4 regions of the Pseudomonas sp. GW823-FHT02C05 genome follow, and region 2 is predicted to be linked to each of the others. Evidence: riboswitches for the same ligand, from Rfam matches in the RefSeq annotation. Region 2 holds a riboswitch; each other region holds the start of a gene.
What was found. A riboswitch is a leader RNA that binds a small molecule or an ion and turns the genes downstream of it on or off. The one in region 2 is predicted to bind cobalamin.
Positions count from the first base shown of each region.

Region 1: another riboswitch for cobalamin. It lies ahead of cobO (cob(I)yrinic acid a,c-diamide adenosyltransferase); the one in region 2 lies ahead of cobW (cobalamin biosynthesis protein CobW).
Region 3: another riboswitch for cobalamin. It lies ahead of AC1RGE_RS04945 (TonB-dependent receptor); the one in region 2 lies ahead of cobW (cobalamin biosynthesis protein CobW).
Region 4: another riboswitch for cobalamin. It lies ahead of AC1RGE_RS01215 (TonB-dependent receptor plug domain-containing protein); the one in region 2 lies ahead of cobW (cobalamin biosynthesis protein CobW).

Region 1 covers NZ_JBXAJU010000003.1:753,913-759,134, forward strand. The annotation lists gene AC1RGE_RS19880 (C40 family peptidase) at 1-485, shown strand, start outside; gene AC1RGE_RS19885 (class I SAM-dependent methyltransferase) at 507-1,169, shown strand; gene AC1RGE_RS19890 (PQQ-dependent sugar dehydrogenase) at 1,172-2,491, opposite strand; gene AC1RGE_RS19895 (hypothetical protein) at 2,562-3,143, opposite strand; cobalamin riboswitch at 3,315-3,547, shown strand; gene cobO (cob(I)yrinic acid a,c-diamide adenosyltransferase) at 3,629-4,240, shown strand; gene AC1RGE_RS19905 (cobyrinic acid a,c-diamide synthase CobB) at 4,251-5,222, shown strand, end outside.
Region 2 covers NZ_JBXAJU010000001.1:1,945,027-1,950,248, reverse strand. The annotation lists gene nfuA (Fe-S biogenesis protein NfuA) at 1-365, shown strand, start outside; gene cobM (precorrin-4 C(11)-methyltransferase) at 543-1,289, opposite strand; gene AC1RGE_RS08720 (cobalamin biosynthesis protein) at 1,372-1,785, opposite strand; gene AC1RGE_RS08715 (CbtA family protein) at 1,782-2,483, opposite strand; gene AC1RGE_RS08710 (CbtB domain-containing protein) at 2,495-2,683, opposite strand; cobalamin riboswitch at 2,780-3,005, opposite strand; cobalamin riboswitch at 3,147-3,358, shown strand; gene cobW (cobalamin biosynthesis protein CobW) at 3,457-4,527, shown strand; gene cobN (cobaltochelatase subunit CobN) at 4,531-5,222, shown strand, end outside.
Region 3 covers NZ_JBXAJU010000001.1:1,053,856-1,059,077, forward strand. The annotation lists gene AC1RGE_RS04940 (DUF7693 family protein) at 1-139, opposite strand, end outside; gene AC1RGE_RS04945 (TonB-dependent receptor) at 310-2,460, opposite strand; cobalamin riboswitch at 2,571-2,775, opposite strand; gene AC1RGE_RS04950 (NAD-dependent epimerase/dehydratase family protein) at 3,138-4,070, shown strand; gene AC1RGE_RS04955 (bifunctional glycoside hydrolase/polysaccharide deacetylase family protein) at 4,149-5,222, shown strand, end outside.
Region 4 covers NZ_JBXAJU010000001.1:246,468-251,689, reverse strand. The annotation lists gene AC1RGE_RS01225 (arginine N-succinyltransferase) at 1-89, shown strand, start outside; gene AC1RGE_RS01220 (arginine N-succinyltransferase) at 139-1,212, shown strand; cobalamin riboswitch at 1,429-1,632, shown strand; gene AC1RGE_RS01215 (TonB-dependent receptor plug domain-containing protein) at 1,785-3,710, shown strand; gene AC1RGE_RS01210 ((2Fe-2S) ferredoxin domain-containing protein) at 3,722-4,474, shown strand; gene AC1RGE_RS01205 (ABC transporter substrate-binding protein) at 4,467-5,222, shown strand, end outside.

The sequences.
Region 1 (5,222 bases), on a different contig from region 2:
GCGCCTGTGCCAGCCGTACCCCGCCGCCTGCGCCTGTGGTGCGTGCTCCGGTGTTCAACTCCTCCCAAACCTTCTCTCCGGTTGCCGAAGACGTGCTGTTCCGCGCCCTTGGGTTGGTGGGCACGCCTTATCGCTGGGGCGGCAACACTCCGGATTCCGGTTTCGACTGCAGTGGCCTGATCGGTTACGTCTACCGCGATGCGGCGGGTATTTCCCTGCCGCGTTCAACCCGGGAAATGATCGGCATGCAGGCGCCGGATGTGGGCAAGAACGCGCTGCAGACCGGCGATCTGATCTTCTTCGCCACCAATGGCGGCTCCCAGGTCAGCCATGCGGGCATCTACGTGGGGGAAGGGCGCTTCGTGCATGCGCCGGCCACTGGCGGCACGGTGAAGCTCGACAGCCTGTCCAAGGCCTATTGGCAGAAGGCCTACCTGAGCGCGAAGCGCGTCCTGCAGCCAGAACACCTGGCGCGCAATCCCTAATCTTCTCTGGTCGAGGTGCCTGTGACCGCTCAGACGCTGAACCTCGACGATGCCCTCTACCATTACCTGCTGGACGTTTCCCTGCGTGAAACGCCCCTGCTGCGTCGTCTGCGGGATGAAACCCAGGCATTGCCCACCGCCCGTTGGCAGGTGGCGCCCGAGCAGGGCCAGTTCCTCGCGTTGCTGGTGAAGTTGACCGGCGCCCGCCGCGTGCTGGAGGTCGGTACCTTCACTGGCTACAGCGCCCTGTGCATGGCCCAGGCGCTGCCTGAAGACGGTTCACTGATCTGCTGCGACATTCCCGGCGACTACAACGCTACGGCCCTGCGCTACTGGCAGGAGGCGGGGGTGGGCCAGCGCATCGAACTGCGCCTGGCCCCGGCCCTGGATACCCTGGCCGGCCTGGAGCGAGCGGGGCAGCTTGGCTGTTTCGACCTGATCTTCATCGATGCCGACAAGGCCAACTACCCGGCCTATCTGGAGGCTGCGCTGGGCCTGTTGCGCGTTGGCGGGCTGCTGGTGTTCGACAACACCCTGTGGAGCGGGCGCGTGCTGGAGACCGATTCCCTGAGTGAGGATACCCGAGCCATCCAGGCGCTCAATCGCGCCTTGAAGGATGACTCGCGTATCGATCTGTCGCTGCTGCCGCTGGGAGATGGTCTGACGCTGTGCCGCAAGCGTTGAGCCTAGGGGGCTTTGGCGGCGGACACTCGCCAGATCTTGTTGCCTACATCGTCGGCCACCAATAACCCGCCTTGCTGGTCGATCACCACTCCGACCGGGCGTCCCATGGCTTTCTCGTCGGCATTGAGAAAGCCGCTAAGCACATCGATCGGCGCTCCATTGGGCTTGCCGGCGCTGAATGGCACGAAAATTACCTTGTAGCCGCTATGGGGCTTGCGGTTCCAGGAACCGTGCTGGCCGATGAAGGCGCCTTCGGTGAAGGGGGCGGGGAGCTTGCTGCCGTCGGCGAAGGTCAGCCCCAGCGACGCGGTGTGCGGGCCTACCGCGTAGTCCGGGGCGATGGCCTTGGCCACCAGGTCGAGGTTCTGCGGCTTGACCCGTACATCCACATGTTGCCCGTAGTAGCTGAAGGGCCAGCCATAGAACGCGCCATCCTTGACCGAGGTGATGTAGTCCGGCACCAGGTCGCTGCCGATTTCGTCCCGCTCATTGACTGCGGTCCAGAGTGCGCCGCTGGCCGGCTCCCAGGCCAGGCCATTGGGGTTGCGCAGGCCGGTGGCGAACAGGCGGTGCTGGCCGCTTTCACGGTCCACCTCCCAGATCGCCGCTCGGCCTTGCTCCTTGTCCAGGCCGTTTTCGCCGACGTTGCTGTTGGAGCCCACGGTGACGTAGAGCTTGCTGCCGTCCTTGCTGGCGATGACGTTCTTGGTCCAGTGATGGTTGAGGGTGCCGCCGGGCAGGTCGACCACCTTGGTGGCGGCTGCGCTGATCTGGGTCTCGCCGCTCTGGTAGGGAAAGCGCAGTAACTTGTCGGTATCGGCCACATACAGGTCATTGCCCACCAGGGTCATGCCAAAGGGCGAATTGAGGTTCTCCAGAAACATTGTCCGGGTCTCCGCCACGCCATCGTGATCCTGGTCCCTTAGCAGGGTGATGCGGTTGGCGCTGGGCACGGCCGCCCCGGCACGGCCCATGACCTTGCCGGCGATCCAGCCGCGAATGCCCTGGCTGTCATCCGGTTTGGGCGGGGCGTTGGTTTCCGCCACCAGCACATCGCCATTGGGCAGGACGTAGAGCCAGCGTGGATGGTCGAGGTTCTCGGCGAAAGCCTTGACCTGGGTGCCGGCCGCGGCCTGGGGTTTTGCACCTTGCGGCCAGCCGATGGCGGGGGCGATGTTGACCGTGGGGATCAGCGTCGGGTTGGGTTCCGGCAGCTTGGGGTTGGGGCCGGTGCCGTCGGACACCTGCAGGCTGGAAGTTTCGCCGCAGGCGGCGAGGCTGGCGGCGATGGCGATCAGTAGGCTGTGCTGAAGCTTGAGCATGCGAATTTCCCTATGAGTGCACGGACGTCGTAGTCATAGAGAAGCATAGCCAGTCGATGGTTCCGCCCGATCAGCGGGCCTCCTTGAAGAGCACGGCGACGCCCGGGTGGTAGTGGCCGGCCTCGTTGTGCAGCTTGCGATAGGCGTAGGGGAAGTACCAGGCCACGGCGCAGCAGTGCTCTTTCTGCAGTTCGTCGAGCATGTCCTGGAGCTCTTCCGGTGTAGCGCTGTGCTGGGATTTTTGTGGGGCAACGAACAGGCACCCCAGTCTCAGGTCGCTGGCGTAGCTGATCTTTCTTGCATCCTGGGCAACGTCCAGCAGTGCCTGGGTCAGGTTCAGGCTGTTGACCCTTGGCCAGCGCTGGGTGGCGTGTATGTAGGCGCGCTCTTCCTTGGTGGCCAGGTACAGGTCGGTGCGGGCGTTGCGCGCACCTTCTTCCTGCTGTTTCCTGCTGGGGCTGTGTTCCAGGCTGACCATCTCGGCCATCCAGGCCGACGCGCTGAGCAGCCCGAGATTGGCCTGCTCGTCGAACCAGTAAGGCGTTTCGTTATCGCCGCGAACCACGTTGTAGCGATCGATGCAATCGAACCAGCGTTCCAGCATCGGGCGCAGGAATTCCAGCTTCGGATTGCTGATGATCATGCCTTGCATCGAACTTACCCCTTATTGTTGTGTGGTTGGCGCCGGGGGCGCTGAAAAGTGGCTATTTGATATCATTGCTCTGAGTGTGGCACAAGATTGGCGTCAGTTTATTGATGCAGTGCAGTTTTGTGCCGGGGGCGACGGCCGGCTTTAATTGACGCTCCACCCCCAACCCTCTAACCTTCGCGACTTGTTTCAGGTGCTCTGTGGCCCGTGGCCGACAGAGTGAAACAGGGAAGCCGGTCAGGGTCTGTTCCAGTGATGGAGCCGACGACGATTCCGGCGCTGCCCCCGCAACGGTAGATGAGTCAAGACTGCGCCTGACGCCACTGTGTCAATGACACGGGAAGGCGCGCAGTCCGGCAGCCATGCCGCTCATGAGCCCGGAGACCGGCCTGATCCATCCAACGGCATCACGGTGGGCGATGCCAGGCTAGCGCCGTCTGTTCCTTTTCCCTGCCCCCCGTTCCCCAGCCCCAACGGAGAGCTGCCCCATGAGTGAATCCCCCGATCGTGACGAGCGCCATCTGGCGCGCATGTTGCGCAAAAAAGCCGTGATCGATGAACGCATTGCCAACTCGCCCAACGAATGCGGCCTGCTGCTGGTATTGACCGGCAACGGCAAGGGCAAGAGCAGCTCGGCCTTCGGCATGCTGGCGCGGTCCATGGGCCACGGTATTCAGTGTGGCGTGGTGCAGTTCATCAAGGGGCGTAACAGCACCGGCGAAGAACTATTCTTCCGGCGTTTCCCCGAGCAGGTGCGCTTTCACGTGATGGGCGAAGGCTTTACCTGGGAAACCCAGGATCGCCAGCGCGATATTGCTGCTGCTGAAGCCGCCTGGGCGGTTTCCAGGGAGTTGCTGAGCAACCCGGATATTGGCCTGGTGGTGCTCGACGAGCTGAACATTGCCCTCAAGCACGGCTACCTGGACCTGGATCAGGTGCTCAGTGACCTGCAGGCACGTCCGCCCATGCAGCATGTGGTAGTGACCGGTCGCGGCGCCAAGCCGGAGATGATCGAGCTGGCCGATACCGTGACCGAGATGGGCATGGTCAAGCACGCCTTCCAGGCCGGGATCAAGGCGCAGAAAGGTGTCGAGCTGTGAGCGTGAATTCATGACTGATGTTCGTCATTGCCCGGCAGTGTTGATCGCCGCACCGGCTTCCGGCCAGGGCAAGACCACGGTGACCGCGGCCCTTGCCCGCTTGCACCGCAACCGGGGGCGCAAGGTTCGGGTCTTCAAGTGCGGCCCGGATTTCCTCGACCCGATGATTCTTGAGCGCGCCAGTGGTGCCGCGGTGTACCAGTTGGACATGTGGATGGTGGGCGAGCAGGAAAGCCGCCGTCTGCTCTGGGAGGCGGCGGGAGAGGCCGACCTGATTCTGATCGAGGGGGTCATGGGCCTGTTCGATGGCACCCCTTCCAGCGCCGATCTGGCACGGCATTTCGGCGTGCCGGTGCTGGGGGTGATCGATGGCACCGCCATGGCCCAGACCTTCGGCGCCCTGGCTCTGGGCCTGGCGCGCTACCAGCCGGACCTGCCGTTTGCCGGGGTGCTGGCCAACCGGGTTGGTACCCTGCGCCATGCGCAGTTGCTGGAAGGCAGCCTGACGGAAGGCTTGCGCTGGTATGGCGCCTTGTCCCGGGAAACCGATATCGAGCTGCCCAGCCGCCATCTGGGGCTGGTGCAGGCCAGCGAGCTGAATGATCTGGACCTGCGCCTGGATGCCGCCGCCGAGGCCCTGGCCAGCAGTTGCCAGGTGGAACTGCCGCCAGCGGTGAGTTTTGCCGCACCCACGCCGGTGGCTTGCGCGCCGCTGCTCAAGGGCGTGCGGATTGCCGTGGCGCGGGACGAGGCGTTTGCCTTCACCTATGGCGCCAGCCTCGATCTGTTGCGAGCCATGGGGGCGCAGTTGAGCTTCTTCTCGCCGATCCACGATACCCAGCTGCCCGACGCGGACAGCCTGTACCTGCCCGGCGGCTATCCCGAATTGCACCATCAGGCCCTGGCCCGCAACAGCAGCATGCTGCAGGCCATTCGTGCCCATCACGCGGCCGGCAAGCCGCTGCTCGCCGAGTGCGGCGGC
Region 2 (5,222 bases):
GTTTCCTCGATGATGCGGTGGTCGACTACGCCACCGACCGCATGGGCGGCCAGCTGACCATCAAGGCGCCAAACGCCAAGGTGCCGATGGTCAATGCCGACAGCCCGGTCAACGAGCGCATCAACTACTACCTGCAAACCGAGATCAACCCGGGGCTGGCCAGCCACGGCGGCCAGGTCAGCCTGATCGACGTGGTCGAGGACGGCATTGCCGTGTTGCAGTTCGGCGGCGGTTGCCAGGGCTGCGGCCAGGCCGACGTAACCTTGAAGGAAGGCATCGAGCGCACCCTGCTCGAGCGCATTCCGGAGCTCAAGGGCGTACGTGACGTCACCGACCACACGCAGAAAGAAAACGCCTACTACTAAGGCGTTCGCTGTGACTTGAAAAAACGGCGCCCCGTGAGCGCCGTTTTTTTATGCCCCCAAGCCAGCTCCCCCCAAAAGCCTCCGTAGGAGCCGGCTTGCTGGCGAAAGGGCCCTAGAGTCTTGCACCAATTCCCAGATCGCCTTCGCTGGCAAGCCAGCTCCTACACAGGGTGTGTGTCAGGGGCGATAGAGGTGCGCGTGTCCGGCGCGATACAGGGACGACTCGCTGAAAACATCCGTGGCCAGCACCCGGCCCACCAGGATCAGTGCCGTGCGCCGAAAACCCTTGGCCGCCACCTGATCGACGATGTCCGCCAGGGTTCCCAGGGCCCAGTCCTGATCCGGCCAGGTGGCGCGGTGCACCACTGCAATCGGGCAGTCTGCGCCGTAGTGGGGCAGCAACTCGGCAACGATCTTCGGCAGGTTATTGACCCCCAGGTGAATGGCCATGGTGGCGCCGTGGGCCGCCAGGCTGGCGAAATCCTCGCCGGCAGGCATCGCGGTCTTGTCCGCGTAGCGGGTAAGAATCACGCTTTGGGAGACGTCCGGCAGGGTCAGTTCGGCCCCCAGCAGGGCAGCGCAGGCGGCGGTGGCGGTGACCCCGGGGATGATCTCGAAGGGGATGCCCAGCTCCCGCAGGCAGCGGATCTGCTCGCCGATGGCGCCATATAGGCTCGGGTCGCCGGAATGCACCCGGGCCACGTCCTGGCCCCGGGCATGGGCCTGCTTGATGGCCTCGATGATCTGCTCCAGGTGCAGTTCGGCGCTATTGATCACCCGCTCCGCGCGGTGCCCGTCGAGCACTGCCTGGGGGACCAGGGAGCCGGCGTAGATGATCACCGGGCAACGATGGATCAGGCGCTGGCCCTTGACGGTGATCAGTTCCGGGTCGCCGGGGCCGGCTCCGATGAAATAGACAGTCATGGCTGTGTCCTGTGAAAAAAGGTCGGGAGCCGTGCTTCAGATGAAGATTGCTCATGATCGAAGGCGGGAATTATCGGGGATTCTACCGGGCGACGACCAATGCCAGGGTGGCCTGGGCGTATTTTTGCCGGGGAACAAGCAGTGTGGCCGGGCCGGGTGACAGCTGTTCGGCCAGGGCCAGGGCGGCACTTTCGGCCACGCCGTAGCAGCCGGTACGTTCGAAGGCTATCTGTGAACGGTGGCTCAGGCGCAGGGCAAAGGGGGCGAGCTGGCCGCTGCTGAAACAGGTCAGCGGCAGTTCCAGTTGCTCCGCCAGTTGCAGCAGGCCGGGTTCGTTGCGCTTGAGGTCGATGCTGGCCAGGGCCAGGACCTGCCGGGCCTGCCACTGGTGCGCCGCCAGGACCTGGTCGAGCAAGGCGCGCAGCGTGGTCACCGGGCAGCCTTTCTGGCAGCCCAGGCCGACCACCAGGGTCGGCGCTGCGCTCACTTCGATCATGCCGAGTACTGGCCCGCGCTCTTGCGTCGGAACAACCAGGCGCTGATCAGCCCGAGCGCCAGCCAGAAGGCCGCATTGGTCAGCTGCGAGGCGATCTTGAATTGCGCTTCCAGTTCTTCCGGGGCCAGCATCGAATGCACTTCCGGCTGCGGCGCGCCGATCACGTGGGGTACGGCGATGATGGCCGCGCCCAGGACCTTCAGCAGCCAGTTGCGGGCGAACACGATCAGGGCAATGCCCACAGCGGTGGAGGCGGCGGTGCCGACCCACCAGATCTGCCGCTGTGCCAGGTCGGCTGCGGCGGTGCCCGGCAATTCCGGCGGCAGGCCCAGGGTCGGCGCCAGGCAGAAGGTGGCATAGCCGGCCAGGCCCCAGAGCAGGCCCTGGGACGTGCGGTTCGGCGCGCGCAGGGTGTAGAGGCCGGCCAGCATCAGGGCGAAGCCCACGGCCACCACCAGGTTGCCTCCGGTGGTGGACAGCACGCGCTGCCAGCCGTCTTCCGGCTCCCAGGCTTCGGCATCGTGGCTGTGGGCGGCCATGGCGCCTTCGGCGTGCTCATGGACTTCGGCCGCGGGGGCCTTTTCATAGGTTTCCGCCTGCAGGATCAGCGGGGCGACCCAGAAGCTTTGCAGCAGGGTCAGCAGCAGGGCGGCCAAGAGGCCGGTGAAACCTGCGGTTTGCGCGATACGCTTGATCATGTCGGCAGGTCTCAATGGCAAGGGAAGGCGGCGCTGTGGCGGGTGTCGTGGGCCGCGTTGTGCACCGCCTCGATGTGGGAGAAGCCGGCGAAGTACACCAGGCACGCGCCGAGGATCGAGGCGCCGATGGCGGCCACCAGGCGCTGGCTCAGGGTGGAGGTCGTGCTGGCGGAGTGGCTGGTGCTGCTGATGATCGACATGGCGCTTCCCTCTGGAGTGTCAGCGGGGTAGAGGCGCAGGAAAACCCCGCGTGATGGCCACGCAGGGTTTGCAACAGCGCCCGCCCACCGCGGGTTGTTATGTAAGTGTTGCGGGCCGGTCTCCGGGCTTGCGAGGGGCAGGGCTGTGTCATGCCGTGCCGGCAAGTGTCGCCTTCCCATGCCTTGGCACAGTGGATCTGACACTTCGCTCGCTTACCGTTGCGGGGGCAGCACCGGACTGGCCACGGCTTTTTAGTTAAGCACGTGATTCACCGGTTTCCCGTTTCACCCTGTAAAGGGCACCCGTAACAAGGTGTGTAGGAGATCATGGGCGGGGCAGGGGCGTCAATTGCCGTGACCGCTGCGCAGGTGTGCGCCGCGTTCGTGCAAGGTTCAATGGCCCTTTCGCCGGCAAGCCGGCTGCTACGGGCGCATTGTCGATTGACCGTCCCCCTGGCTCTGCGTAGCCTTGCGCTTTCGAGGTTCTTCGGCCACGGGTCGAAGCTAAGAAGGGAACGCGGTCGATGCCGCGGCTGCCCCCGCAACTGTGAAGGGTTCGATTGCTGCAAGGCCACTGCATGGGCGTCGACGACGCCGGTGGGAAGGCGCAGCAATCGCCGGTCCGACGACTGGCAAGCCCTCAGCCAGGAGACCTGCCTCGATCCAAGATTCTCACTACAACCGGGCGGGGTGATCCGGTGGCGAAATCTCCGCGCGCCCGGCGTTGCGGTTCTCGTCCCGTTTGCCCGCCTCCTTTTGCCAAAGGGCATCCGATGAAAACACTGGCCAAACTTCCCGTCACCATCGTCACCGGCTTCCTCGGCTCGGGCAAAACCACCCTGTTGCGGCACATGCTGGACAATGCCCAGGGCCGGCGCATTGCGGTGATCGTCAACGAATTCGGCGAGCTGGGCATCGACGGCGAAATCCTCAAGCAATGCGCCATCGGCTGCACCGAGGAAGAGGCCAGCGGCCGAGTCTACGAGCTGGCCAACGGTTGCCTGTGCTGCACCGTGCAGGAGGAGTTCTTCCCGGTGATGCGCGAACTGGTGGCGCGCCGCGGCGACCTGGACCACATCCTCATCGAGACCTCCGGCCTGGCGCTGCCCAAACCTCTGGTCCAGGCCTTCCAGTGGCCGGAAATCCGCAGTGCCTGCACCGTCGATGCAGTGATCACCGTGGTCGACAGCCCGGCCGTGGCCGCCGGCACCTTCGCTGCCTTCCCCGATCAAGTGGACGCCCAGCGCAAGCTCGACCCCAACCTGGACCACGAATCGCCCCTGCATGAGCTGTTCGCCGACCAGCTGTCCAGCGCCGACCTGGTGATCCTCAACAAGACCGACCTGATCAGCCCCGAAGACCTGGCCAAGGTGCGCCTGGAAGTGGCCGAGGAGCTGCCGCCGGCGGTCAAGGTCATCGAAGCCAGCAGCGGTCGCCTGCCCCTGGACGTGCTGCTGGGCCTGGGTGCCGGTTCCGAGGAACACATCGACGGCCGCCACAGCCACCACGACCATCACCATGACGGCGATGACGATCACGACGACCACGATCACGACGCCTTCGATTCCATCTCCATCGAGCTGCCCCAGGCCGACGAAAGCCTGCTGCTGGACGCCCTGACCCAACTGGTGGTCAAGCACGGCATCCTGCGGGTCAAGGGTTTCGCCGCCATCCCCAACAAGCCGATGCGCCTGCTGATCCAGGGCGTGGGCACGCGCTTCGACAAGCACTTCGACCGCAAGTGGGGCGCCGACGAGGCCCGTACCACGCGCCTGGTGCTGATCGGCCAGGAACTGGACGCCGCCCAGCTCGAAGCGCAACTGCGCGCCGCACTCAGCGTCTAAGCCATGCACCTGCTCAGGACCCAGCCCGGCGGTTTCGTGTCGGATGACAACATTGCCGACCTGGGACAAACCCCCGCCGAGCTGGTGATCCTGTGCAGCGGCGATTCCAGCCTGGCGCTGCTGGCGGACGCCGCCGAGCAATTGCCCGAGGACTACCCGAGCTTTCGCCTGGCCAATCCGATGCAGGTGCAGAACCACGCCTCGGTGGACCTGTATGTGGACCAGGTGCTGCGCCACGCCAAGGTCATCCTGATTTCCCTGCACGGTGGCATCGCTTACTGGCGCTACGGCGTCGAGCAGTTGGTGGAGCTGTCCAGGCGCGGGGTGCAGTTGATCCTGGTGCCGGGGGACGACCGCCCGGACCCGGAACTCAGCGACTTGAGCACGGTGGCTGCCGGCGAACGCGACCGCCTGTGGCAGTTCCTGCGCCAGGGCGGGCGTGACAACGCGCTGAATTTCTACCGCTGCCTGGCCAGCGGCCTGTTGGGGCGCGACTACCCCTGGAGCGAACCGCAGGCCCTGCCACGCACGGCGATCTACCACCCGCACAAAAGCCAGGCTGCCCTCAGTGACTGGCAGGCCGACTGGCAGCCGGGGCAAGCCGTGGCGGCGCTGCTGTTCTACCGCTCCCACCTGCAGGCGGCCAACACCGGCTTTATCGACCTGTTCTGCCAGCGCTTGCTGGCGGCGGGCCT
Region 3 (5,222 bases), 890 kb from region 2:
CCAGCAGCAACTGCCAACCCTCGATATCCACCTGCACCTGGCCAGCGCCCGAATGGCTGGCGCCGGGCCGTAGGGGGTAAACGCCAAGGGCGGCATCGCGCAGGCGCTGGCAGACATCTCGGGCATTCAGGCAGGGCATGGGGCTCTCGCGGGCAGTGCAGGGACAAAGGCGCTCAGGATATCCATCGACTGCGTGGGTGCAAGTGTCGATTGGTCGCTGTCCGACGCTGGCCCGGGCCAGTGGCTGGCGAACTCACTGCACGCCTGAAATGGCGCCGCAAAGCCCAGGGCCTTGCGGCAACCCCTCGATCAGAAGCTGTAGTCGGCGGTGACGAACAACGAGCGCGGTTCACCCATCAGCCATTGCTGGCCGCTGTTCTGTTGCGCCGCGGCATAACGCCGGTCCAGCAGGTTGTTCACCTGCAGGCCCAGGCGCACGTCGGGCAGGGCCTGCCAGCCGAGGTTGGCATCCAGCACCGTGTAGCCGGGTACATCGACGCTATTGGCGGTGTTGGCATAACGCGCATCGACGTAGCGCAGGCCCATGCCGGCTTCCAGGCTCGGGGCCAGGGCCTTGTTCAGCCACAGGTTGGCGGTGCGTCGCGGCACGTTGGTGGGGCGATTGCCGGCCCGGGACACCGCTTTGCCAGAGACCACCTCATCGAAGTCGTCGTACTCGGCGCGCACCACCGAGGCGTTGGCCGAGACTTGCCAGCCGTGATCCAGGGCCAGCTCCAGCGAGGTTTCCAGGCCGTCGGCGGATTGCTGGCCGACCTGCTGCGCCAGGCGGGTCACCGGATCGGTGGTCAAGAGCTTTTTCTTGACAATGTGGTAGGCCGCCAGGGTCCATTCGCCACGGCCGTTCCAGAACTGCTGCTTGAGCCCGAACTCGGTCTGCTTGGCTTCGGTCAGGTCCATCTGCAACCGGCTCGGGTTGAGGCTGATCAGGTTACTGACCCCGTCTTCACTGGTGGAGTACTGGCCGTACAGCGACAGTTGATCGGTGACCGCGAACACCAGGCCGGCGCGCCAGTTGCCGCCGGTGAGGCTGCGATCGGTGCGGGTGCCGGCGCGCAGATCACTGCGATCGATATGGTTCTGGTCGCGGCGGATGCCGGTCACCAGCGACCAGCGCTCCGACAGTTGCAGGCGGTTTTCCGCAAACAGGGCGAAAGTGCGGGTGCTGCTGTCGGTCTGGGGCGAGAAGGGCGAGCGGCTCTGGAAGTAGCCCGGTGCCGGGTTCCACGGGTCGATATAGTCGCTACCGATATCCTTGTAGGGCGAGTTGTTGGCCACGCCGAAGCGAATCCTGTTGTACTCCAGGCCGACCACGGTCCTGCTGTCCAGGCCGAACAGCGAGTGGTTGAAGGTGAAGCTCTGGCGATCGCCGATCTGCTCCTGATCGTGCTTGATCTCCAGGTAGTCGCCGCGCAACAACTGCTCCCGGGAGCTGACCCAGTTGTAGGCTTCGGCGTTGCGCCAGTGGCGGCGGCTCTTGATGTAGTAGAGCTGGTTGCTGGCGCTGAGGTTGTCGCTCAGGGTCCAGTCGGTGTTGAGCCGGGTCCATTCGTCGTTGTAGCGCTGCACGGCGTTGCGCAGGTTGTAGTTCTTGTCCCGCAGGCTGTCGCGGTATTGGCCGGCAATCAGCGGCGTGCCGAAATAGCTGGCGGGTTCGCTTTCACCGCGCTCATGGGCCAGGGTGAAACCGAGGTCGTCGGTGGCTTGCCAGCGTAGCGCCGCGCTGAGTGCCAGGCTGCGTGACTGGCCCTGGTCGACCCAGCCATTGCTCTGCTGCTGGTTCAGGGTCAGGCGGTAGCTCAGGGTGTCGGTCAGCGAGCCGCCGCTGTCCAGGCCCAGTTGCTGGCGATCATGGGAGCCATAGCCCAGGCGCAGGCGGTTGTGGATCTCACCGTCGAAGGGCTTCTTGGCAATCACGTTGATCACCGCGCCGGTGGCGCCTTCCCCGTACAGCACCGAGGCCGGGCCGCGGATCACGTCGATGCGCTCGACCATCCACGGGTCCACCGGGAAGGTCTGGCTGCCGGCGCCGGTGTACAGGCGCGCGCCGTCGAACAGGGTCATCACCGAGGAGTGCCCGGTAAAGCCGCGGGCCGACAGTGCGGTATTGCCGTTGCCCGGGGTGGCGATGCTGGTGATGCCGGGGGAGCGGGTGACGGCATCCTGCACCGTGAGGTTGTTGCGGTTGCTGATGGCGTCGTTGCCCAGGCTGCTGGTGCTGGCCGGAGTCTCCAGGGCCGTGAGGTTCAGCCGCGAGCCGGCGGGCAGGGGCGTGTCCAGAGAGGTTTGCGGGGCGCTGGAGACTCCGCTCACTTGGGTCTCGGGCAAGACCAGGGAGGTTTTCTGTTCAGCCAGTGCCAGGGCCGGGTAGGTCATGCAAGGCAGGAGGGTGAAACACAGCGAGGGGCTCGCCAGGTGTTGCAGCAAGGAGGTGCGGGACATGCGATTCCTACTACTTGTAAGGAATGAATGAATCCCGGAGGGAACAACGCATAGGGAATCGCGGGCAGCCGCGCCCACGAAAACCGGACTGCGCCCGCCCACCGCGGGGTTGTCAAACGAAGTTGCAGGCCGGTCTCCGGGCTTGCGAGGGTCATGAGGCATTCACCTTCCCATGCCTTGGCACAGTGGTCTGTCGAATGCTTCGCTCGCTTACCGTTGCGGGGGCAGCGCCGGACTGATCATCGAAATGACGCACCGGCTTCCCGTTTAACCCCATGCACGGCGGCATGGGACACCTGAAACTGGCGCGCATATGAGCACTGCCGAGCCCTTGCGTCAATGGCATGTGGCCAGCTACGGCGGCGGTTTCAGCGCTTTATGCCAGGCAAGTCAATATATTGACCTATTTTTCCTGGCGCTTAAATAATCAACAAATATCGACGCATTATTGACGATTTTGCTTTTCTGACCCAGTATGTCGGCGCTGAGCGATTGATTATCTTGAGTTTTTTTTGACGCCAAAGCGCTGAACTCTGCTCCGAAAATAGGCGAAACAGCCTATGGCGCAGAGCAGCCACTAAAAACATGACGGCCAGGATGGCAAGTAGCCAGGGCTGATCCGTTGGCTGTGCTGGCTTCAGACGGCGTAGCCGCGATATTTCTCTTTGGAATGATCTATGTCTGCCGAACGGATACTGGTTACTGGGGGCGCTGGTTTTATCGGTTCTCACCTCGTGGATGCACTGCTGGCCAAGGGTTATGCGGTGCGGGTTCTGGACGACCTTTCCACGGGCAAGGTCGGCAATCTGCCCATGGGCGATGCTGGCCTGGAACTGCTGGTGGGGGATGCCGCCGATGCGGCACTCCTGGCGGATGCCGTTCAGGGCTGCGATGCCGTGGTGCATCTGGCTGCTGTGGCGTCGGTCCAGGCTTCGGTCGAAGACCCGGTGGCCACCCACCAGAGCAATTTCATCGCCACCCTGCGCCTGTGCGAGGCGATGACCGCGGCCGGTATCCGCCGCGTGGTGTTCGCCTCCAGTGCGGCGGTCTATGGCAATAACGGCGAGGGCACGCCGATTGCCGAAGACACCCCCAAATCTCCCCTCACGCCCTACGCGGCGGACAAGCTCGCCAGCGAGTACTACCTGGACTTCTACCGCCGCCAGCATGGGCTGGAACCGGTGATCCTGCGCTTTTTCAATATCTTCGGCCCGCGCCAGGACCCTTCATCGCCGTACTCCGGGGTGATCAGCATTTTCAGCGAGCGGGCCAAGGCCGGGCGGCCCATCACCCTGTTCGGCGATGGCGGGCAGACCCGCGACTTCGTCTATGTCGCGGACCTGGTGAAGATCCTGGTGCAGGGCCTGGAATGCCCTGCGCCGGCAGCCGATGCCACCAATGTCGGGCTCGGCGGGGTGACCACCCTCAACGATCTGATTGGCGCCCTGCAGCAGATCAGCGGCAAGCCGCTGCAGGTGAGCCACGGCGCGACCCGCTCCGGGGATATCCGCCATTCCAAGGCCGACAACCGCCGCTTGCGCGAGCGCTTCGACCTGGGCACGCCCAGCAGCCTGGCCGAGGGCCTGGAACGGCTTTACCGCAGCCTTTAGTTCGTTGCCTTAGGGGCGCGCCATGGCGGCTGCCCTAGAGCCTGATGTTGTGCAGATTGATCTACTGAAGAGTGAGTTATGGATATCGAGTTTCGCAGGGGGCATGTCTGCAAAGTGGTTCGACGCCTGTTTACCGCATTGGCCTTGTGTGCCACCAACACCCTGGTGCAGGCCGCGCCCGCGGCGCCCGCCAGTGTCGGGTTCTGGTACGCCGAGCAGCCACCCTTGCAGGAGCTGGCGCAGTTCGAATGGGCAGTGGTCGAGCCCGGCCATATGGCCAGCGCCGATGTCGCCACCTTGCGCAAGCTCGGCAGCCAGCCGTTCGCCTACCTGTCGGTAGGGGAGTTCGACGGCAACCGCGCTGCCCTGGCCAAGCAGGCCCTGGCCCAGGGCGCGAGCCCCGTGCGCAACAAGGCCTGGGACAGCCAGGTGATGGACATCGCCACCCCGGCCTGGCGCGAACACCTGTTCAAGCGTGCCAAGGCGCTGCAGGACCAGGGCTACGCCGGCCTGTTCCTGGACACCCTGGACAGTTTCCAGTTGCTCCCCGAGGCCGATCGCGAACCGCAACGCAAGGCCCTGGCCTCGTTCCTGCGGGAACTGCACAGCCGGCTGCCCAACCTCAAGCTGTTCTTCAACCGGGGCTTCGAGGTACTGGGCGAGCTCGATGGCGTCGCCTCGGCCGTGGCGGTGGAATCCATCCACGCCGGCTGGGATGCCTCGGCCAAGCGTTACCGCCCGGTTTCCGAAGCCGACCGCACCTGGCTTGAAGGCGAACTCAAGCCGCTGCGCGCACGCAACATCCCGCTGGTGGCCATCGATTACCTGCCGGCCAACCGTCGGGAAGAGGCGCGCAAGCTGGTCCGGCAATTGAGCCAGGAAGGCTTTATCCCGGTGGTCACCACCCCGGACCTCAACGCCCTGAGCATGAGCACGGTGGAAGTCCAGCCGCGGCGCATCGCCATGCTCTATGACCCGCGCGAAGGGGAACTCTACGATCACGCCGGGCACCGCATGCTCGGTGGCCTGCTGGAATACCTGGGTTACCGGGTGGACTACTTCCCGGTGGACGACAGCCTGCCTGCCTACAGCTTCGCCGGCCTTTACGCCGGGGTGGTGCTGTGGATGACCAGCGGCCCGCCCGAGGACAGC
Region 4 (5,222 bases), 1.7 Mb from region 2:
CCCCGGGCGCTGAAATCGGCCTCGACCCGGCCATGTTCCAGGCCCTGCAACTGGCGCCGGGCGAGCCGGTACGGAGCGTTGCCTTATGAACCGGCCCCTGTTGCCCCCCTGCCCGGCGTCATTGCCAGGAGCCCGCCAATGATCGTCCGTCCGATCCGCGTCACCGATCTGCCGGCGGTCTTGAGCCTGCTCGAAGGCAGCTGTCGCGAACTGAACAACCTGTCCACCGACCCCGAGCGCCTGGCCCATCGGGTGCGCTGGGCGCAGCGAGCCTTCGCCAACCAGGTGGAGCGGGCCGATGCCGACTACCTGTTCGTCATGGAAGATGACGAGCAGCAGGTGATCGGGGTCTGCGGCCTGAGCGGCGCCATCGGCCTGCGCGAGCCCTGCTACAACTACCGGGTCGGCACCACCCACGGCAGCGCCCCGGTGCTGGGCATCGAAAAGCACATCCCGACCCTGTTCCTGTGCAACGAGATGACCGGGCAGTCGCTGCTGTGCTCGCTGTTCCTGCGCCGCGATCACCGCCAGGGCTACACCGGCCGCCTGCTGTCCACCGCGCGCCTGCTGTTTGTCGCCGAATTCCCCCGGCTGTTCGGCGACAAGCTGGTGGCCGAACTGCGCGGCCAGCTCGACAGCCAGGGCCGCTCGCCGTTCTGGGACAGCCTGGGGCGGCACTTCTTCAAGATGGGTTTCCAGCAGGCCAATCGCCTGTCCAGCCACGGCAGCAAATCCTTCATCGCCGAACTGATGCCGCGCCAGCCGCTGTACACCTGCCTGCTCAGCCCCCAGGCACAGGCCGCCATCGGCCAGGCCCACGCCAGCACCGAACAGGCGGTGAGCATCCTGCGCGACGAAGGCTTCAGCCATCAGGGCTGCATCGACATCTTCGATGGCGGGCCGCTGATCGAGGCCGAGGTGGCGAAGATCCGCAGCGTGCGCGAAAGCCAGACCCTGCCCCTGCTGGTGGGCACTCCGGACGCACAGGCGCCGGTGTGGCTGATCCACAACCGGCGCCTGGAAAGCTGCCGCATCACCGCCGCCCCCGGGCGCCTGGTTTCGGGTTGCCTGCTGGTGGACCGGCTGACCGCCAAGCGCCTGCAACTGCAGCCGGGCGACTCGGTACGGGCGGTGCCGCTGCTGGCCTGCGAGTCACGCACGGCCCTGCACGCACAGCGGCACCTGGCCCCGCAAAGCGCCCTGCTCCTGTAGCCGCTGCCGCAGGCTCGGGCCGCGCTCGGAAGCACGGCCCGCAGGGGCGCGAAATCTCAAGACCGCTGAGGTGCTCGACATGAGACTGCCAAGCAAGGCCCTGCGGGCCTTTGCGCAGCCTCGTGGGCTCGGCAGCGGCTACAGAGGCGTCAGGGCGATGAATCCGGTAACACCTGGCGGCAGGCGCAACGTTGACGAACGCCGGGGCGGATGTTCATATGCCGCCCAGTTTCAGGTGCCTCCTGCCGCCGCGCAGGAGGTGAAACGGGAAACCGGTGCGCCCCTTTTCGGGCAAGTCCGGTGCTGCCCCCGCAACGGTAAGCGAGTGCTGCATTCAACAGGCCACTGTACCCAAGGTATGGGAAGGCGAATGCCGCCAGACTCGCAAGCCCGGAGACCGGCCTGTGACGTCTGTTTGGCAATCCTGCGGTGGGCGGGCATGGGCCGGTATGGTCGCGTGCCCGTGGCCGATACCCTCTCCTGCGTGCTTCCCGAAGACACTTTCGAGAAGACCAACAATGACAACACCTGACACTTTCCTTGCACGCGACTGGCGTGCACCTCGCCGCACCATGAGCGGCGCCCTGCTCGGCTGCCTGTTCAGCCCCCTGCTGCTGGCGGACGACAGCCCCCTGACGCTGGACCGACAATTTGTTTCCGCCCCCTCGGTGGAGTCCACCACGGTGGCCGAAATGGCCCGGTACGGCAGCAAGGTGGAGATCATCGACCGCCAGCAGATCGAACGCGCCGGCCCTAGCAGCGACATCACCCGGGTCCTGCAGATGTACGTGCCGGGGCTGTATGTGGCGCCCAAGAATGGCCCCTTCGACTACGGCACCTACTCCCTGCTGGGCGGGCGCAACGACGACACCCTGATCCTGCTGGACGGCGTGCGCCTGAACAACCGCCTGTACGGCGGCCTGTACCTGGATACCCTGCCGGCCAACGCCATCGAGCGCATCGAGGTGCTCAAGGGTGGCCAGAGCCTGCTGTTCGGTACACAGGCGGTGTCCGGGGTGATCAACATCGTCACCCGCAGCCCGCAGACCCGCGACGTCTCCGGCGAGGTCAACCTGGGCCTGGACAGTTTCATGGGCACGAGCGGCGATGCCCGCGCCGAGCAGATCCTCAGCAACGGCCTGGGCGAGCTGGGGCTGTTGGCCTATGTCAGCCACAACGTCTCCGATGGCTACCAGCCATTTCGCAACAGCGCCTACAACGCCAACACCCGGGACAAGAAACGCAGCTATGAAGTGACCACCTTCGGCGCCAAGGCGATCCAGGGCCTTGGCGACGCTTCGCGGCTGGAACTGTTCTACCAGTACAGCGACGCCAACCTGGATTTCGCCCGCCCGGTGAACAACCGGAAAACCACCAACGACCGCATCCAGCAGATCGCCACCGCGACCTTCGAGCAGCGCCTGGGCGAAGGCTTCAGCTACTTCGTCAAGGGCCATGTCAACGACTGGGACACCCGCTACACCAGGATCGACAGCCTCGACGACGCCAGCCTCAAGGTGCGCAACCACAACGACTACTGGGGCTTCACCGACTGGGGCCTGCAGGCCGAGGGCAAGGCCGAGCTGGACGGCGGCCACGTGCTGGTATTGGGCACCGACAACCAGTGGTTCAAGGGCCAGGACGACGTGCTCAAGATCGACAACAAGCAGGCCCAGGCCAATGCCCTGTACACCCAGCTGCGCCCGGTGTTCGACGCCCTGCCCGACTGGCACCCGAGCCTGGGCGTGCGCCACGAGAAAATCAGCGGCGGCGAGAGCGCCACCGTGGGCATGCTCACCTCGCTCTACGACCTGACGCCCCACTGGCAACTGCGCGGCCAGTACGGCAGCGCCTTCAAGCTGCCCAACGCCGAGCAGCTGTACGCCAACGAGGACTACGAAAAAGGCAACCCCGACCTCAAGCCGGAAAAGAGCCTCAATGCCGAGCTCGGCCTGGACTACAAGGGCAGCCTGCTGGCCGGCGAATTCAACGCCAGCGTCAGCGCCTTCCACCGCAAGATCGACGACCTGATCACCCTCGACGCCAACGATGTCTGGAGCAACGGCCAGGGCCGGATCAAGGTGCGCGGCATCGAACTCGACGGGCGCTGGCAGTTCAGCCCGCAATGGACCCTGCAGGCGGACATGACCCGCAACCTGTTGGAGTCGCGCAACGGCGTGACCCTGAGCAACATCCCCGGTTTCTTCGCCCGTTCGCGGCTGGGCTTCGAAGCCCCGGACCGGATGTGGGGCGTGGGTGGTGCGGTCCGCTACATCGGCCAGATCGACAGCCCGAAGAACGTCGACTACGGCCACTATTCGGTGGTCGACGCCGATGCCTATCGCTACCTGGATACGGCCCAGCAGCACCGCCTGAGCCTGCTGGTGGAGAACCTGTTCGACCGCGACTACAGCACCAGCATGACCAGCACCTCGCCCTCGGTGGACAACCTGGGGCGACCCTTCACCACCGAAGTGCGCTACACCTACCGCTTCTGAGGCCGACCGACATGCATGAGAACTATCAACGGGTGCTGTTCGTCGGCCCTGGCCTGCACGGCGGCGCCCTCGGCGAAGCCTTTCGCAAGGAGCTCCAGGCCCTGCGCGGCGACGGCGCCGACACCCGGGTGATCGACACCCTGGACGGCTTCGACAGCCTCTGGGCGGCGCTGGGCGAAGCCCTGCCCGAGGACGGCGCGAAGCTGCTGGTGGTGGACCTGGAACCCAGCTCCGACAGTGCCTACCTGGACTGGCTGCGCGATGAGCTGGGGCGCCTGGCCCAAGCCCACCCCCAGGCACCGCGGCTGTGGATCACCGCCCAGGCCCTGGGCCGGCGCGGGCTGGACGCGGCCCTGGCCTGCGCCAGCATCGGCCAGCGCGAGCGCCACCTGGCCTGCGACAACGTCAACGCGGTGCAGAGCGACCCGGACTGGTCGCGGGTGCCGCCCCATGCCCGCCAGGTGTTCCTGTGCACCGGCCCGCGCTGCGTGCGGCGCGGCGCCCTGGCGCTGTGGAAGACCCTGCGCCGCGAACTGCTGCGCCTGGAGCACATGGAGACGCCCGGTGGCGTGCTGCTGACCCGCACCGCCTGCCAGTTCCCGTGCAACCTGGGGCCGGTACTCACCGTGCACCCGGACGGCTGCTGGTACCGGGTGCGCGATGACGGCGAGGTGCTGCGCCTGGTGCAGCAGCACCTGGTCCAGGGCGAACCGGAGGCGGACCTACGGATTCCCGCGCCCTACGGAGGAACGGCGGATGCCTAGCAGACTGCTCGGCCTGCTGCTGTGGCTGGCGGCCCTGCCAGCCCTGGCACACAGCTACCAGAACTGTGGCCGGACCTGGACGGTGGACGGCCCGCCCCAGCGCATCGTCGCCCTCAACCAGCACAGCGCCGACCTGCTGCTGGCCCTGGGTGCCGGGCCGTCGATGATCGGCGTCGCCTATCTGGACGACGATGGCCAGGCCCAGGCCGAAGGGCTTTACCACGGCGTGCCGGTCATCGCTCGCCAGTACCCGTCGGCAGAAGTGCTCTACAGCCTGAAACCCGACCTGGTGGTGGGCGGCTTCGCCTCGGCCTTCCCGGAAAACTTCAGCTCCCGGCAACGCCTGGAAGCCATAGGTGTGGGCAGCTACCTGCTGGAATCGGCCTGCGCCGGGCATGACCAGGACTACTTCGGGCATATCCGCCGCGACCTGCTGACCCTGGGCCGGCTGCTGCGCCAGGAGGCCCGCGCGCAGCAACTGGTGGGCCAGATGGATGCCGACCTGGAGGCCGCCGCGGCCCTGTACCACGGGCGCCCGACGCCTTCGGTGTTCTACCTGGACAGCGAAGTCAACGGCCTGGCCAGCCAGGGCCAGCGCGGGTTTGTCGGCGTGCTGCTGCAAGCGGCCGGTGCGCGCAACAGCTTTGCCGCCATCGACCGCCCGCGCCTGACCGTGGACAGCGAGACCCTGCTGGCCAACGACCCGGACGCCATGCTCCTGGCCGACGCCCTGTGGTCCCCGGCCCGG